Regions from separate parts of the Alicyclobacillus acidocaldarius subsp. acidocaldarius Tc-4-1 genome, predicted to be linked through region 1. Evidence: riboswitches for the same ligand, from Rfam matches in the RefSeq annotation. Region 1 holds a riboswitch; each other region holds the start of a gene.

What was found. Region 1 has a riboswitch for cyclic di-AMP ahead of TC41_RS03245 (MFS transporter). Riboswitches for the same ligand answer to the same signal wherever they lie in the genome.
Region 2: another riboswitch for cyclic di-AMP. It lies ahead of TC41_RS04985 (C40 family peptidase); the one in region 1 lies ahead of TC41_RS03245 (MFS transporter).
Region 3: another riboswitch for cyclic di-AMP. It lies ahead of TC41_RS06055 (cell wall hydrolase); the one in region 1 lies ahead of TC41_RS03245 (MFS transporter).

Annotation. Positions count from the first base shown of each region.
Region 1 is NC_017167.1:706,454-712,189, reverse strand. It holds gene lysA (diaminopimelate decarboxylase) at 1-1,114, opposite strand, end outside; gene TC41_RS03250 (DUF378 domain-containing protein) at 1,308-1,517, shown strand; gene TC41_RS03245 (MFS transporter) at 1,599-2,993, opposite strand; cyclic di-AMP (ydaO/yuaA leader) riboswitch at 3,150-3,282, opposite strand; gene TC41_RS03240 (peptidyl-prolyl cis-trans isomerase) at 3,411-4,361, opposite strand; gene TC41_RS03235 (AMP-binding protein) at 4,403-5,736, opposite strand, start outside.
Region 2 is NC_017167.1:1,081,206-1,086,941, forward strand. It holds gene TC41_RS04970 (NUDIX domain-containing protein) at 1-202, shown strand, start outside; gene TC41_RS04975 (DUF86 domain-containing protein) at 207-638, shown strand; gene TC41_RS04980 (3D domain-containing protein) at 635-1,072, opposite strand; gene TC41_RS04985 (C40 family peptidase) at 1,272-1,814, opposite strand; cyclic di-AMP (ydaO/yuaA leader) riboswitch at 1,814-1,958, opposite strand; gene TC41_RS04990 (hypothetical protein) at 2,240-3,070, opposite strand; gene TC41_RS04995 (YfmQ family protein) at 3,164-3,610, opposite strand; tRNA gene TC41_RS05000 (tRNA-Gly) at 3,800-3,874, shown strand; tRNA gene TC41_RS05005 (tRNA-Ser) at 3,913-4,002, shown strand; gene TC41_RS05010 (general stress protein) at 4,221-4,826, shown strand; gene TC41_RS05015 (alpha/beta hydrolase) at 4,940-5,736, opposite strand, start outside.
Region 3 is NC_017167.1:1,295,814-1,301,549, reverse strand. It holds gene topA (type I DNA topoisomerase) at 1-1,557, opposite strand, end outside; gene TC41_RS06060 (MYG1 family protein) at 1,793-2,695, shown strand; gene TC41_RS06055 (cell wall hydrolase) at 2,781-3,566, opposite strand; cyclic di-AMP (ydaO/yuaA leader) riboswitch at 3,572-3,713, opposite strand; gene TC41_RS06050 (L,D-transpeptidase) at 3,792-4,694, opposite strand; gene dprA (DNA-processing protein DprA) at 4,766-5,736, opposite strand, start outside.

The DNA of each region.
Region 1 (5,736 bases):
TCTCACAACACTTGCCGGCCACCGACCACGGGCGATCCGGTGGATCCGCAGCGCGGTTCGCGTAACACGCATGATACTTCGCGCCGTAAAGCGCGAGGCGCGGGTTGTCCGTCATGCCCCCGTCGATGGCGACGTAGTTCCGCACGCCCGGGATGACCTTACGGCTGCCCACGCGATACAGTGTCACCCCCGCGGGCCCGACAATGCTGCGGCCCGGCTCAATCCACAAGATGGGCACGTCCATGCCTCGAGCCGCAAAGGCCGCCTTGGCGGCGCGGATCACCCCCCGGACGAGATCGGCCACCGGCGGCGCATCCTCATCCGTGTACGGGATGCCAAAACCGCCCCCCAGGTTGAGCACAGAAAAAGGAAAACGGAACCGTCGCAGGCCGTCTTCGTACACGCCCGCCATTCGATCGGCGAGCAGTCGAAAGCCCTCCACATCGAAGATTTGAGATCCGATGTGCGCATGCACGCCAACGACCCGCGCGCGCTCCACCTGCTTGAGTCGCAAAAAGGCTTCCTCCACCTGCTGGCTGGCGAGATCGAAGCCGAACTTGGAGTCCTGCTGCCCTGTGGAGATATAGTCGTGCGTATGCGCCTCGACACCTGGCGCTACCCGGACCAGGACATCCACCGTGCGCCCTGTTGCCTGAAGGATGTCGTCCAAGAGGTCGATCTCGTCGAAATTATCGACGATCACGGCCCCGATGCCACTCTCAACCGCGTACTGCAGTTCCTCCGGGGTCTTGTTGTTCCCGTGCATGTGGAGCTTGCTCGCTGGCACGCCTGCCGCAAGAGCGGTATACAACTCGCCGCCGGACACCACGTCGATGCCCAAGCCCTCCTCGTGCGCGAGTTGGCACATGGCCATGGTGCAGAAGGCCTTGCTGGCGTAAGAAATTTGATACGGCACGCCTTCCTCTCGAAACACACGGTGAAACGCCCGGATGGTATCGCGGATGAGCCCCTCGTCGTACGCGATGAGCGGCGTGCCGAACCGTTCCACGAGATCCACCGCGCTCACGCCGCCGATGAGAAGATGGCCCTTTTCGTCTCGCGGAAAATGCGCGTCCACCTTCGGCCTCACGTCTAACAGGTGCTCTGATTTCACTCCGTCCACTCCTATCGTCTCTCTCTTTCACGACGCGCGGCGCCCCGACCTGTGCCAAGACCTGAATAAAGATTCAGACACAAGTATATACGTGCAGCGCCTCACTGGGCAACGGCAAATTGCGTCAAGCCCATTGCATAGCGGGGTCAAAGCTAGAACACCCTAGCGACAGATTCGGTTTGGAGGTGAGACCGTGCGCTGGAACCCCGTGGACTGGATTGCCTGGGCGCTCGTCGTCATTGGGGGCATCAACTGGGGCCTGATCGGATTTGCCAACTACAACCTCGTGGGCGCCATCTTCGGCGCCACGTGGCTCTCGCAGTTCGTGTACGCGCTTGTCGGGCTCGGCGCCCTTTGGCAACTGGTGGCTGTGCTCGTGAAAAGTCAAGCCGTGCGGACATAACACCTGTTGTGAAGCGCACAACAAGGCAAAGCCCTGGCAACCCGACGAGGAGCCAGGGCTTCTCCGTTCATCCCCAAGTGCTTAGCGGCCGACGCGCAAGCGGCGTTCGGACAACGACGACGTCCGCTCCATCTCAGCGTCCTCTCCGACGCTCGCCGCGTTCAGGGTGAGGCCGCGCGTCTCCGGCGCCAGGAAGAGGCTGATCAAGAATCCGCCGAAGGTCACGAGCGCCCCCACCAGCATGGTCGGACCCACGCCATAACGAGCCAAAGCCCACGGCAAGAGATACGTGCCGGCCACGGCTCCCAGCCTGCTGATGCACGTTGTCACGCCAACCGCAGTCCCGCGCACTTCGGTGGGAAACAACTCGTTTGGGGCGAGCCATTCCATGATGTTCGGCCCGCCGGAAAACAGCGCGTACAGCAGAAAGCCGACGCCGATGACCCAGAGCGGCCCCTTCGGAAACAGCCCAAGGAGCAACATGCCGACGGTCATGACGGCAAACGAGACAATCATCGTTGCCCGGCGCCCCAGCCGGTTCAAAAGCCAGAGCGCAGGCACGCAACCCACGATGAACAGCACGCTGATGAGCGCCGAACCGTACCCGGACGATCCGCTGAGCACGTGGTAGTCGTCAAGCAGCGTCGGGCCGAACGTCAACATCGCGAAGAGCGGCGCGACCGCGGCCGTGAAGAAGCCACTGACGTACAGCGTGCGCTTCCAATACGCGCGATTGAAGAGCGTCAGGTAACTGGTGCGCGTTCGCTTTTCATCTGGCACCGCGATGTGCCTCAGGCTGGCTCCCGGCCCGTAAATGTCGCGAAGCACCTTCAGCGCTTCGCGCGCCCGACCGTGCTGCAGCAACCAACGTGGAGACTCCGGGGTTCCGAGCCGCAAGATCACGAGCACGATGCCCGGCACCGCGCTCGACGCCAACATGTACCGCCATGCGTCCGGCCCGATGGGCAGAAGCCACTGTCCCACTAGATACGCGACCGTGGCGCCCACGTACCACGCGATGACCGTCACACCGAGCATCATGCCGCGGTGTTTGCGCGGCGCGAACTCGGTCAAAAGCGACGTTGCGATGGGATAATCCGCCCCGACCGCGATGCCGAGCACGACGCGCAAGGCAAAGAGTTCCCAGGCGCTGTGCACAAAGAACTGCAAAACCGAGGCCACGATGAGCAACACGAAATCGATAGTGTACATGAGCTGGCGTCCAAATCGATCCGTCACGTACCCAAGCAGTCCGCCGATGAAGATGCCCATGAGTGCCGATGCCCCAATCAGGCCGCTCCACATGGCGTCGAGATGCAATTCAGGCGTCAACTGCGTGAGCGCCACGGCGACGATGCTCAGAATGTACCCGTCAAGAAAAGGCCCGCCCGACGAATAGATAGTGAGCTTCAGGTGAAATGGACTCCACTTCGCATCTTCGACCGGATTGGCCGGCCTTGTCGCTTGCAGTTCCATGGTTTCCCCCCTCAAGGTATGGCGATCTCGACTGCGCCGCCTGCGTAAAAGCGGACACAAAGCCGCGATATCGCACGAGGGGGATCCGCAGATGAGGTACACCAACGAGGCTCACCGGTGGGAAAAGCGAGGAGAAGAAAGCGGCGATACATGGCATCGACCCCTTTCCGTGCGCTTACGAGGTTAGCTGACGGGTTAGGGCGGAAAGGCGCCCCACGACCAAAGTCGTTTCACCCCGAGAGTTGGGTCCCCCGTTTCCTCCGAAGGAGGAATTCAGCGCTGCCGCTTGTATCGCGATACGATATGCGATGTACACGTTACGATACACGAAATTTGAGAGGAACGCAAGGAGAAGAGAAATTCTTGGACGTCCGCCCCGGGCGGCCACCGCGAGGCCATCCAGCGCGGTGCCATGCGTCAGGTCGATGTCGGATTCTTGATGGCCGTGAGCACCGCGTCATAAGACGGATCGAGAATGCGAATGTCCGCCGACTTCGCGAGCTGTGCCACGAGTTTCGTCTCGCTTTCGGCATTTTGCTGCTTGATGGCCTGGATGATCTGCGACCGAACGGCCGACAGCGGCTCTACGTGTTCCGGCGTAATGGCCTGGCACTGCACGATGTCGTACCCGCCCTGCACCTTGAGCGGCTCGCTCACTCCGCCGGCCTTAAGCGCGAAGGCCGCAGAGGCAATGGAGGGTTGATCCGCCTTCAGCTCATTCATCGTGAAGGTTCCGATCACCCCACCCTTCGCGCGCGTGGCCGCGTCGGTCGACATGGATTTCGCCACGGACGCAAAGGGCGTCCCAGACCGGATTTCTACAAGAGCCTTCTCCGCATCCGCCTTCGTCTTCACCTCGATGATGGCAATCTTGCGCGTCTCCGGAACCGTGAACATCGACTGGTTCTGCTTGTAGTACGACGCAATCTGCTTGTCCGTCACGTGGACCTGCGCCTCGGCGAGCTTGGTCGCGAGAATGTTGTCGCGAATCTGGCTCAGAAATTGCGCCTTCGTCATGTGGTTCTGCGCCAGGAGCGCATTCAGCTGCGCGTCAGACGTAATGCCGTTCTGCATCTCGATGGCGGTCAGTTGCTGATTGATTTCCGCATTCGTCGCCGTGACATGTTCCCTGGCTGCCGCCTGCTCAATCAAGGCATTGGCAATGAGCTCCTCCAGCATCGCCGATCCGGCGTAAGCCTCCGACTGCTGCGCGAGCTCCTGCCTCGTGATGGGCGTCTTGCCGACCATCGCCACCACCGAGCCGCCCCCATGCGCCGCGTACGTGCCAAACCAGACACCACCCACGATCAGCGCGCCCGCGGCTGCGCCGACGATGCCGGAAATCCACCGTTCCTTCTTCAATTCCATCCTCCTTCAGTCTTTCCGCACCCTGGGCTATACATCCCAGTTCAAGCAAGCCTATCACGCGGCTCCAAATTGCGCAACACGTGCTTCTGCACTTTTCCCGTCGCGTTCACCGGCAGGGATCGCGCGATGACGATCTGGGACGGCCGCTTCGGCTTGGCAAGGTGCGCCGCACAGAACGACTCCAGCTCGGCGCGCAGCGCGTCCGCATCGACGCCGTCTGGCTCCTCCGGGACCACCCACGCGACGGCCCGTTCCCCGTAAAGCGGATCCGGAAGTCCCACCACGGCGGACCGCGCCACCGCCTCGTGCGCGTTCAGCACGTCCTCAATTTCCCGCGGCGAGATCTTCTCGCCCGCCCGGTTGATCATCTCCTTCGCGCGTCCAGTGATGTACACGTAGCCATCCTCATCCATGTAGCCGAGATCGCCCGTGTAAATCCATCCCGGGCCATAACCGTAATCCGGCGCCGGCTCCATGCCCACATAGTGATGGATGACATTGTCTCCGCGGATGGCAATTTCGCCGAGCTCATACGGGGCGACGGGCTTGCGCTCTGCGTCCACAATGAGGAGCGACATCCCCACGGGCTTCCCGACCGATCCCGGCTTGCGCACGCCAGGCGGCAGCGGGTTGGTGCAGATCTGCCCCGCCGCCTCGGTCATCCCGTACGCCTCGATGACCGGAACCCCAAACGCCGCTTCAATTCGCGCGGCCACCGCCGGCGTGAGCGGCGCGGAGGCGGATCGCAGAAAGCGAAGCGTGCCGAGCGCCTCTTTTGGCGCCGGCCGTTTGGCGACAATCGATAAAATCGTCGGGACGCACGAGACCCAGGTCACGCCGTGGTGGCCAATATCGTCCCAGAACAAGGAGGCGTGGAATTTATCGCGCATGACGATCCGCCCGCCGGACACGAGTGTCGACAAGAGGACGATCACCTGGCCGTTGATGTGGAAGAGCGGCAGGATGCAGTAAGCCACATCCGAAGCCGTGAGCGCGTGGCTTCGAATGACGTTCTGCACGGCGGCCCACAGGTGTCCGTGCGTCAAGAGCACGCCTTTGGGCTCACCCGTGGTGCCAGAAGTGAACATGAGCACGGCTGGCTCTTGTTCCGAGGTGCCTTGTCGCGCCTCGGGTTCAGATGCGGAGGAACGTTGCCAGATTTGAACCACCTGGCCTTGAGCGGCATCCATCTCAAAGGAAAGCCCGCGGTTGAAGCGATGCTTGTGAAGCACCTCGCTCCATCGTTCACCAGCTGCGGGCGAAACGATGCCGTAATCTGCCCGATATCGCGCAAGCGCTCGTTCGAGTTCGCCTGCTGGCATCTCGCTGTTGGCCGGCACGCAAATGGCACCGTGTTCCAGGCACGCGAGATAAC
Region 2 (5,736 bases), 370 kb from region 1:
CGAGGCGAGCAAATGGGTGTATCTCGCCGACGTGCACGACGTGAAGGCTCGGCCCGCGACGTCGGAGACCACGGCGGTGCGCCTCGTGCCTTGGATTTTGGGTCTACAAGGGTTCCCGTGCACCGATCGCAGCCCGTTTGTTCAGGATGACGTATTCGCGAGGCTTTTTTCGGAGGTTGCCTCGCGTTTTCAAGTGAGGTGAGACGGTGTTTCTGACAAAGGATCATAAGCGGCAAATTGAGGCGTGGCTCGAAGCCCTCAGCGCTCGGGCCGCGTGGTTGGAGGATTTGGCCGAGCGGGAGGACGCGTGGGAAGAAGATCTCACGTGGCAGCTCGCCGCCGAGCGCGCGCTGTGGACGAGCGTCGAGTACGTCACCGACATCGCCTCGCTCATCATCGACGCGCTTGTGATGCGCGATCCCGGCGGCTACGCCGATATCGTCAAAGTCCTCGTCGAGGAAGAGGTCCTCGACGCTCGGTGGTTCGATGTCTTCACCGGCGTGATCGACTTCCGATCTCGCCTGCTTCGCGATCACGCCCGCATCACGCCGAAGGACGTGCGCGAGGCCGTCTCGCGCTACGCGGATCTGTTCGCTCCCTTCATGGACCAGATTCGCGCGTTTTTGCGCAACCACTAGACGTCGTCGAGATCGTCCGGGATGTACACGGTCACCCGGCAGTTGCGCTTCACCCCAAACTGCAAGGCATGTTTCCGCGACGGCATGAGCACGTCGATGTGATGGCCTCGAATGGCACCTCCCGTGTCTTCCGCGATTCGCCAGCCCACGCCCTCGATGTAGAGCAGGCTGCCGTAGGGGATCACCGCCGGATCGACGGCAACGGTCCGTCCGATCACGGCGGGCCGCCCGGTGCTCGTCACCCCGAAGCCGGGATCGCCAGGGTCCTTTCCGGTGGAGAAGCGATCCAGGTTGTAGGCCGTGACGACAAACGTGTCGGTGAGCTTCCGACACCGGCGAATGTCGTAGCTGCGGCCGAACACCGTGATGGCCTCCGGCTCGGATCGCCACGACACCGACTGCGCGTGGGCGGTCGCGTGCGCCTGCTTCGCCACCGTCGTTCCGCGCGCCGGCGCGGCGCTCGAGCACCAACAAGCGGCTGCACAGACGAGTGTGAGGCACATACCTATGCATCGGGATCGGTTCATGGTTGTAAGATGTGCATAGAAGGGCAAATTATGCAACGCAAGGGGGCTATAGAATGGATGGGCCCGGCCGAAGCGAATGGTCATCGCGGCCGGGCGACTGTAGGGTTCAGGTGTACATTTGTCGAACAGCCGACAGGTGCCGATACCAGTACGATCCCGGCCGCACGCTGAGGAAGCCGACGCGTCCTAGCCCGCCGCCGCACTGGATCATTTCTCCGTTGCCTGCGTAAATCCCGACATGCCCGCCGTCGTCGAAGATGAGCAGGTCGCCAGGCTTCAGGTCGCTGTACGGGACGCGCCAGCCTACTTCGAGGTATTGAAGGCGTGACGACGTCGTAAAGCGATACCCGAGAGCGTGGTGATAGACGTACTCCACAAAGTTCGAGCAGTCGAATCCGTACTGACCGCGGTCTTCGTTGTGCCCCCAGATGTAGGGCGTGCCGATCTTGCTTTCGGCCACCTCCAGGACCGCCTGCGTTTTCTGTTGGTAAGACGCGTTTTCTGAAGCGAGAGGTCGAATGGACGGATCGAGATGAACCCCAGGGGGCAACGAAGTTTGCGCGAGGGCAGTGCAGCCGCCCATGGTCAGCGTTGCAAGAGTGGCGGCCGTCGCGGCAATCGCTCCAAGGGACGTTCGTTTCGGCAGCATGCTTCTCCTCCTGTAGCCTCCGAGGTTAGTTGACGGGTTCGGGTGGAAGAGTCCCCCTATGCGCACGAGGCGCAATTCACCCCTGGGCATCAAGCCCGCTTGTCCCCCGTACCTGCGTTTCGCAGGATTCGGCGTAATCTTGGTGTGAGTGGTGCACTGAAAGCGTAACAGGAAGCGCAAGCTCATTCATTACGAGAATCATGGATCAGGCGGAGGATGAATGCCTTAAAAGGAAGAGCCACAGGTAAATTGGTTTCTTCGATACGGTTCCTTGTGGAAAGTCAAAGGGTGATCTTGGAGGTTGGGAACTTCACGGAACTCCGCGGAACATCATCAAGCGACTGACGCGAAGGGACATCGGGACATCATACGGGGGCCAAAGCAAAGGCCCCGACTCGACGTCGGGGCCATGGAGGAACTGCGCTTCACGCGTTGGAAGCCGTATTGGAACCGGTTGTCGACGATGTCGGTTGCCCGCCTGGCAGATGGGCGCCTGAAGGATGGGGGAGCGTGCCGTTGACCCAGTCCGTGATCCACGTGTCGATCCGCCCCAATATCGCCTGTGCCTCGCTCGCGGTGATCTTTCCATTGGAAACGGCTTTTTGGATGTCGGCTTGCGCCGCATTCTCGAGGTCGGAGATGAGCGTTGACGTGGAGACGCCCTGTGCCGCAGCTATCTCGGCGAGGGTTTGCCCCTTACGCAAATCGGCGATGAGCGACGAGGTCGACAGGTGCAAGTCCTGCGCGGCAGTCGCAATCAACTCTCGGCGCCACACGCCGGCTCCGCGCGGACGCACCTTGTCCCATCCAGCCGGCCACTTTCCGTTCACCCACGCTTGAATGGCGAGATCGACCTTCGATTCGATTTTCGAAGCTTGTGCGCTCGTGAGGGTTCCGTTCGCAACGTCGGCTTGAATGTCTGACTGGGCCTTGCTTTCGAGATTCGAGATAAGCGTGGACGTAGAGATACCCGCTTGCGCGGCGAGCTGTTCCATCGTCTTGCCTTCTCGCCAGTCCTGGCGAAGAGCGGTTGGGGTGAGATGGAGTTCCTGTGCCGCTTCGCTCACAAGGTCTTGCCTCAGCGTGCGGAAGATTTGACGATCCGCGCGCACCGGCGATCCCGATTGCTCGCTGGCTGCGCGCACAGATTCGTGACCGCGGTCAACCGCTGCAAAGACCACACCGCCGCCCGCGGCGAGGGTCGACAGCACAGCGGCAGAACCAACAAGGGCCTTCCGGTGCAGGAACATTGGCATCGTTGCCACCTCCGTACCGAAACTGGAATAAGCGCGGTACGGTTGTAACGTAACACACCATGCTTGAAATCCGCTTGAAGCTTGGCTCGTGCCTCAGCTCACCCACCAGGGATCCCGGATGCAGGATTGGAGCACCATCTCCAACTGCTGAGATGACACGCGGTAGGGAACGTTCTTTTTCCGCTTGTGCCGGACCATTTGGACCATGCCGTCCCCGTAGAGGTACGCGGTGAACTCATACATCCGCTTACCCTCTTTGACGCGGATAAAAATCGGATTGTAGTTGAGTTCGGGGATCATCCCCCGCTCAAACAGGAAATCTGCCTGGTTAAATGCGTGAAGAAACCGGTCGCGATCACGTCCACGTAGTTCCGTTCCGTACACGTTGACCGATGTCACACGGGAGACATCAAACGTTGGATGGATGGACAGCGACGAAACGAGTCGGTTGACCCATATGCTTGGCGGTGTCAGTGCAAAAGCCAGAATGGGGAACGCGACGGCGGCAGCATATACAACCCACTGCGGAATGGCTGGCAACCCGGATCTCCCCTTGTTGATGAACTCGCCTTGACGATATTATAGCGCTCGGGGCGCGGCCATTTGTATCGAAATTTCCGGGACCGGCGCTACCTTTGTGACGTTTTGTGGAGTTGTAGAGCCCTTGGAGGAGTTGACACGCGTCTCAACGTCGATGTAAAGTATAGCTGCGTTCAGACGTGGACATATGCGGAAGTAGCTCAGGGGTAGAGCATCGCCTTGCCAAGGCGAGGGTCGCGGGTTCGAATCCCGTCTTCCGCTCCATTTGGAGGGGAGGTTTGGCCTCTCCTTCGTTGTCATGTGGAGAGGTGGGCGAGTGGTTGAAGTCAGCGGTCTTGAAAACCGCCGTGTCCGCAAGGGCACCGTGGGTTCGAATCCCACCCTCTCCGCCAACAAACTCAAAAATGGCGAGCGTTTTGAGCCCTCGCCATTTTTGGTTCACTCGCAGTTATGTTCACTCGCAGTTATGCCTCTTTCTTCTGCCCCCCTTCTGCCTATTGCCCTCTGCGAGGCTCGATGGAACAGTGGAAGTCCCCGGATTTGCTCCTGCGTTTGGGCCCTGATACACTGGGGCTGTCCGAGTCTGCGCAGGCGATAGAGGAGTGTCCCAATGGAACCAACCGAAAATCAAGCGTTATCGTCGCAAGGATTGCACGATCGCCATACCGATCATGTCGCTGCGACATACAAGACCTATGTCGACGCGGAAAAGGCGGTCGAAATGTTACTAGAAAGGCAGATCCCGGCGGTGCATATTTCATTAGTCGGGAAGAATTTCTCGATCGAAGATCGCCCGCTTGGCTTCACGACCATCCGCGGCGTGGCCAAGGAAGGCAGCAAATTTGGCGCCTTGTGGGGCGGTATGCTCGGCTTGCTCCTGGGCTTCACCGTGTTTTTCGCGCCGGTGACGGGGCCATTGCTCCTTTTCGGACCCATCGCGTACGCCTTAACCTCGGCGGTGGAAGGAGCCTTGTTTGGCGGGCTGGCTGGATTGCTCGTCGGCTGGGGCCTGAAGCACGAAAAAGCGGTCCAATTCGAGCGCTCTATCAAAGAGGGCGAGTACCTGGTGATGGTCAGCGGACCGTCTGACCTCGTGGCCAAGGCTTACTACGCGCTTCAACAAACGAATTGCACGCAAATTGAGATGTTTGACAACAGCAGTGTTCCGGAAGACGGGCGTTCGGCTCCGTCAACGGAAAAGCCTGCGGAAGCCTGATCCTGTTTCATGCGAATGCGCTGCGCAGACTCGGACTCGATTCAAGTCGAGTCGCTGGCGCGCCGGGCCCGTGGTCATCCAAGGTTAGTCAGTGCACGGGCCCGGCAAGCGCCTTACTCCGGAATTTTCTCTTTCATGAAATCTCCGATTTCTTTAAGCGCCTCGTCCGCTTCCGGGATTGGGAAGCTGTGAAATACGTGCCACATGTCCTCCCAGATATGCACTCGCGCCTCCACGCCAGCCTGCCGCAGCTTTTCGTGCAGTCTCACGGAGTCGTCGAGAAGGCATTCGTCGTGACCCACGTGAATGAGGATGGGGGGTAATCCAGTCAGATCCGCGTAAAGCGGCGACACTAGCGGATGTGTCAATTGTTCCGGACTGCAGTACAAGAGCGGCGCCTTGCGGATCCCTTCGGGTTCAAGCCAAGGGTCGTATGCGGCTCGCGATTCCATCGATGGCCCTGTGCCCGCTAAATCCGTCCAAGGCGAGAGGACTGCGGCGCACGCGGGAAGCGGTTTGCCGGCATCGCGCAGCGAGACGAGCGTGGCGAGCGTCAGACCACCTCCAGCGGAGTCTCCGGCGATGGCGATTCGGTCTGGTGCGATGTCTTGTGCGAGCAGGGATTCGTACGCTTTCACGGCGTCCTCCACTGCGGCTGGAAACTTGTGTTCGGGGGCAAGTCGGTACTCGATGAGGGCGACGCGCGCTCCCGACGCTTGAGCGAGCCGCCACGCCAGGCTTCGGTGGGATTCACAGCTGCCCATGTAGTACGCACCGCCGTGCAGGTACAGCATGACCCGCGTCGTGGGCTCGTCGGCTATCGCAACCCATTCGCCGGGCACGCCGCCGAACGACGTTCGCTCCACCCTCACGTTTTCGGGCTTAGGAATGGTCCGGCCCATTTGATCCA
Region 3 (5,736 bases), 590 kb from region 1:
GGGAAAGTGTTCCTTCAGGATGTTCACCACAATTTCCCCGAGTTCCGTTGGGACAAATCGCTTTTGATCAAGCGTTACGTACCCGCGCTTCAACAGGATGTCGATGGTCGGCGCGTACGTGCTCGGCCGACCAATCCCCAGTTCTTCCATGGCTTTGACGAGCGACGACTCCGTGTAGCGCGGCGGCGGCTGCGTAAAATGCTGCTCGGGTTTCCAGGTCTTCACCTGGACCACATCACCCTCTTCGAGGGGAGGGAGCAGTTTCCCTTCCTCTTCTTCGCTCTCGTCGTCGCGCCCCTCGGTGTAAAGCGCCATGAATCCAGGAAACCGGACGACGGAACCGGTCGCGCGAAACCACGCACCGTTTGCCTCGAGATCGACCGACGTTGTGTCGAGAATGGCCGACTCCATCTGACTCGCGACGAATCGTTCCCAGATGAGCTTGTACAGGCGATACTGATCGCGCGACAGGTGATCCTTCAGCCGGTCCGGATGCCGCATCACTGACGTGGGGCGAATCGCCTCGTGCGCGTCTTGTGCGTCTTCGTTTTTTGCATATTGCCGCGGCCGATCCGGCACGTAATCCTCGCCAAACGATTGCCGAATATAAGCTCTCGCTTCTTCCTGCGCGGATTGCGCGATGCGCGTCGAATCCGTTCGCATGTAGGTGATGAGACCGACCGTGCCTTCGCCCGGCACATCCAGCCCTTCGTATAACTGCTGCGCAATTTGCATGGTCTTGTACGCTCGGAACCCGAGTTTTCGTGCCGCCTCTTGTTGGAGACTGCTCGTCGTGAACGGCGCAGCGGGATTTCGCTTCCGTTCGGATTTCCTGACCCGACGCACGACCAGTGAATGGCCTTCCACACGGGCCAACAGTTCGCGCACGGCCTCTTCGTTCGGAAGCGGTGTCTTTTCCTCACCATAACCATGAAAGCGAGCGACGAGCTTCTTTCCGTGTACTTGGCCGTGGGCGTCGACAGTCCAGTATTCCTCAGGCTGAAACGCTCGAATTTCGTTTTCGCGGTCGACAATGAGCCTCAGCGCCACTGACTGCACGCGGCCTGCCGAGAGGCCCTTTTTCACCTTTCGCCACAGCAACGGACTCAGCTTGTAGCCTACAAGACGATCCAGAATGCGCCGCGTTTGTTGCGCGTTCACGAGATCCAGGTTGATCTTCCTCGGATGTTGAAACGCCTGTTTGACTGCGTCCTTCGTGATCTCGTGAAACACGACGCGACAGTCATCGTCAGGATTGAGATCGAGCAGATGTTGCAGGTGCCAAGCGATGGCTTCCCCTTCGCGATCAGGGTCCGCCGCGAGATAGACCTTTTTCGCCTTCTTACTCGCCTCGCGGAGCGCCTTGATGACATCGCCCTTCCCGCGGATGGTAATATATTTCGGTTCGAAACCATGTTCCACGTCGACGCCGAGTTGGCTCTTGGGCAAGTCTCGCACGTGGCCCATGGAGGCTTTCACTGTGTACTTGCTCCCCAGATACTTCCCAATCGTCTTCGCCTTGGCAGGCGACTCGACGATGACCAGATAGTCTGACACGCCACGATCCTCCATTCGTCGCAGCCTTGGCAAACCCTGTCCTTGGTTCAAACCATATTATCACCGGGATCCTTTCCTTTGCAAACGGTGGACGCGCCGTCCCTCACTTTGCGCAGCTTGCGTGCGCGCGCCGTTTCGTCCTGGACAGATGGAGCGAAAGTTCCAGTTGTGCTGTGCACTTCGTGAATGGTAACGTGAAGGCAAAGGCGGATCGCGCCGTCCATCCGTTGGCAAGGTGGTTCATATCCTTATGAAAATAGGTACGCACCATGGAAAGTTCCATGCCGATGAAGTATTCGCCGTCGCGATACTCAAAGCGATTTATCCAGACGCCCGCATCGTCCGCACCCGAAATAAATCGGTGCTGGCGCAATGCGATCTCGTCGTCGACGTCGGCGGTGGCCCTTACGATCACCACAGCGTCCAAAAGGTACATCGCCCGAACGGCATTCCCTACGCTTCCGCCGGCCTCATCTGGCGCGATTTTGGTGACCGATTTCTGGAATCCCTTGGTGTGGAGCGGGAAGAGGATCGAGCGCTGATATCCAGCAACATCGACGACAAACTCTTTCAGGCTATCGACGCGATCGACAACGGAATCGACCTAGAGCGGGACATGCGAATCAAGGGAATCTCGGAGCTCGTGAGCTCCTTCAATCCGCCGTGGAATTCGCAGGAGGACGAAAACCGAGCCTTCGAGCGAGCTTTAGACTTTGCTACGCAGATTCTCATGAACTACGCGAACCACGAGATCAGCCGAATTCAGGCGACGGAGATTGTGAAAGCGGCTTATGCGGCTCGCAAGGAGCCTGCGCTTTTGGTCTTGCCAACCTGTTGCCCCTGGACAGAAACTCTGCTCGAAATGGACCCCGCTGGCGAAGTGCTCTATGTCGCCTTTCCGGATAAGACCGGCCAATATCGCCTTCAGGTTGTGCCCAAAGGTCCCGGGACATTCGAAGCTCGCAAGCCTTTGCCGCACGAATGGGCGGGCAAAGAAGGCGAGGAGCTTGTATCCATTTGCGGCGTCGAAGATGCGGTGTTTTGCCACCCCGCGCGATTCATCGCGGGCGCAGAGACGCTGGACGGCATCCTGCAGATGGCGGAAGAAGCGTTGGCGGCCGAACCATCGAATCCCTGAGGCCGCGATGCAATCCGAAGAAAATGGAGAGCCAGAGTTCGGTGCTGAACCGAACCTGGCTCTTTTGGGCAACGTGTGCCGCTGCTCACTTCGCAAAGACGAGGTGACCAATCTTGCTAACCACAGGCTGACTCCAAACCCAGCTTCCAGAAGGCGTCTCGGAAGGATTGTAGAACACAAGCGCCCCTGGGACGACATCGTCACCGTTCAGGGCGTCGAGTGCAGCCTGGACATTCTGCGCGTCGGGTTGCGAATAGATATAACCGTTCGCGACACTTTCAAACTGATAGTGACCGTCGCTCACTTGAAAAACGACCTGCTGCACCGTGTTCCCGTATCCACCCGCTTGAATTCGATGCATGATGACGTCGCCGACAGCGATCTGCGCCTGAAGTGGCTCTCCTCCGGCTTCCGCGTGAATGACGTGCTCCAACCAGTAGAGTTCGCTGCTTGTCGCGGGGGTGGATGCGGCAACATGGGCCTGTGGGACGTGCGAAGATCGAGATGGGCCGACAGGCACACGGACCGTGGATCCAACCTGGAGATTCAAGGGATTCACGGCGGGATTGGCGGCTAACATTTCGCTGGTCGAAACGCCAAATCGCTTCCCAAGGAGAAACAGCGTGTCTCCTCGTTTGACCGTGACGTTTTCGACTTCGGGAACCTTTACGGAACTGCCGATCGGCAGATTCTGCGGGTTGACGTCCGGATTTGCGTCCTCCACAAGCTGCACAGGCAGGCCGTGCGAATGCGCAATCGTCCACAGCGACTGCCCTGGCTCTACGGTGACGGTCTCCGCAGAAGCGTTCGACACACTGAGTGCCGCGGTCGCGACCATGGCACACCCTGCGATCCAAGTTCGAAACGGCATGTCATCCATCCTCTCGTTTACGCCTCCGAGGTTAGTTGTCGGGTTCGGGTAACGAGTCCCCTTCGCGCCCCTCGGCGCGATTCACCCCAAGGCCAAAGGCCTTCAGTCCCCCGTACGCGCCCTTGAGCGATTCGGCAAAGTCTTGGACGGCGACCATCATATCAGCCTGTACGACCGGAGAAAACCCAAACTTGTTGACATCTGAGGTGCTTCTAACCGATGGATCTACTCGGTTCCACGCATCGTGTTCGGCGAAATCGCGACCAGTGTGCCATATCCCGTGAGTTCCCAGACGCGCTTGGCCGCTCGAATCGGAAGCTCCACGCAGCCGGCGCTCTGTGGCTTGCCGTACGTCTGACGCGGGAAGCCGTGGATGGCCTGTTCTCCATAGAAGAAGCTCACGTACGGCACATGCTCCACTCGGTAAGGCCGCCCGCTTGGGCCGATCCCTTGCATCGTCTGTTCTCGGTTTCGCAGAAAGATGGCGTGAATCCCGGGTTGAGTCGGGGTGGCCGGCAGGCCGGTACTGCACGGCGTTTCAAAGACGACGCCACGTCCATCTTCCCATACGCGAAGCCGCTCAGGGAGCGATTGGTCGACTAACACCATCCGATACGGATGGGTTGCCGTGAGACCTAAGGCCCATGCGAGTTCGAGTGTCCGACGAACGCGAGGTCCGGTGTACCCATCCACACGAAGGCCGTGATCGGCCTCGAATTGCATCACCGCGCCCTTCGTGATCTCCGTGTACTGCTCCGGATTCCACGTCCGTTCAAGTTCGATGGGGACATTGGGCGAATTCCACGTCCAATAGCCGATTGGAACGCGCCCCCAGTCCTGAGGATAGAGGCGATCGGTCGGTAGGATCGCGTGATACCTGCACGGGAGATAGCCGAGTTCACTAAGGACAACGTGCAAGCTCCAAATCGGTTCACCGCGATCGCCCACTGTCCAGACCAAAGACGTCGGAGGGCCGGTGAAACTCCGCATCCCAGGCTGAGCATCATTCATCAAGTGGGGTGTGGCGCCCGCGCAATGGGGTTCGTTCGCCCACATGCTCAGGAGGGCCGATGCGCTCACCGCGAAGATGCGAGCCAAGGCCACGAATACACTGCGACGCCCCTTCATGCTCATCGTCCTCCCACCTTCCTCATGTAGGATGGACGACGGGACGCACGAACAGTATTCCATGGATTGGCTTATGAGCCGGACGGCGCTCGGTTCGGCCGAATGTGATACGTTCCATCTGGGTGGCGCGTGACCATCGAAGCGAGTTCCATCTCGAGAAGCGCGCCGAAGACATACCCGAGGTCGAGATGGGCGACGGAGGCGAGCTCACCCGCGCGAATGGGCTGATGCCGTGCGAGCGCCTGATAGCAGGGCTCGAGGTGCGCAGGAACCTTCTGGGCTCCTCCGTTCTCGACGTCCGTCTGCTCCGGAAACAGATCATGGGGATCCACGAGCGGGATGGCCCCGTCGAAAAGCAGACGGTTGACACCCCGACTGGCCCGCGACGTGATGGGGCCAGGAACGGCATAGACGTCGCGCCCCAGATCGAGCGCGCACTGGGCCGTGATGAGCGCACCGCTTCGGTCACCGGCCTGGACGACGATGACCGCTTGACTCAACGCCGCAATCAATCGGTTGCGCTCAGGAAAGTGGTGTTTGCGGACGGGGGTACCGGGCGGATATTCGCTGACGAGGGTACCGGTCGACGCGATTTGATGGTAGAGTCGCCGGTTCGACGGCGGATAGCAGCGGTCGATCCCGCATCCCAACACGCTGACGGTGTCGCCTCCCACCTCGAGTGCCGCGGCGTGCGCAGTAGCGTCGATGCCCATGGCAAGTCCCGACACGACCACCGCACCCCGCCGCGCAATCTCACCTGCAATCCACCGCGCCGCTTCCATGCCGTAACTGGTCATCCGCCGGGTCCCGACCATTCCGAAGACCACTCGCTCAGGAGAGAGACATTCCTTTCTCCCTCGAACGAACAATACCAGTGGTGGGTCCGGAAGGTCCGACAAACGGCGCGGATAATCGTCCGCCCCGTGCACGAGTACCCAGATGCCGCGGTGTTCGAATTGGGACTTGATCCGATAAGCCGACGGTTCTGCGCGGCGCCAGGCGTCCAGCCGACTTGCCTGCGCTGCGTCCAGACCTCCACAAG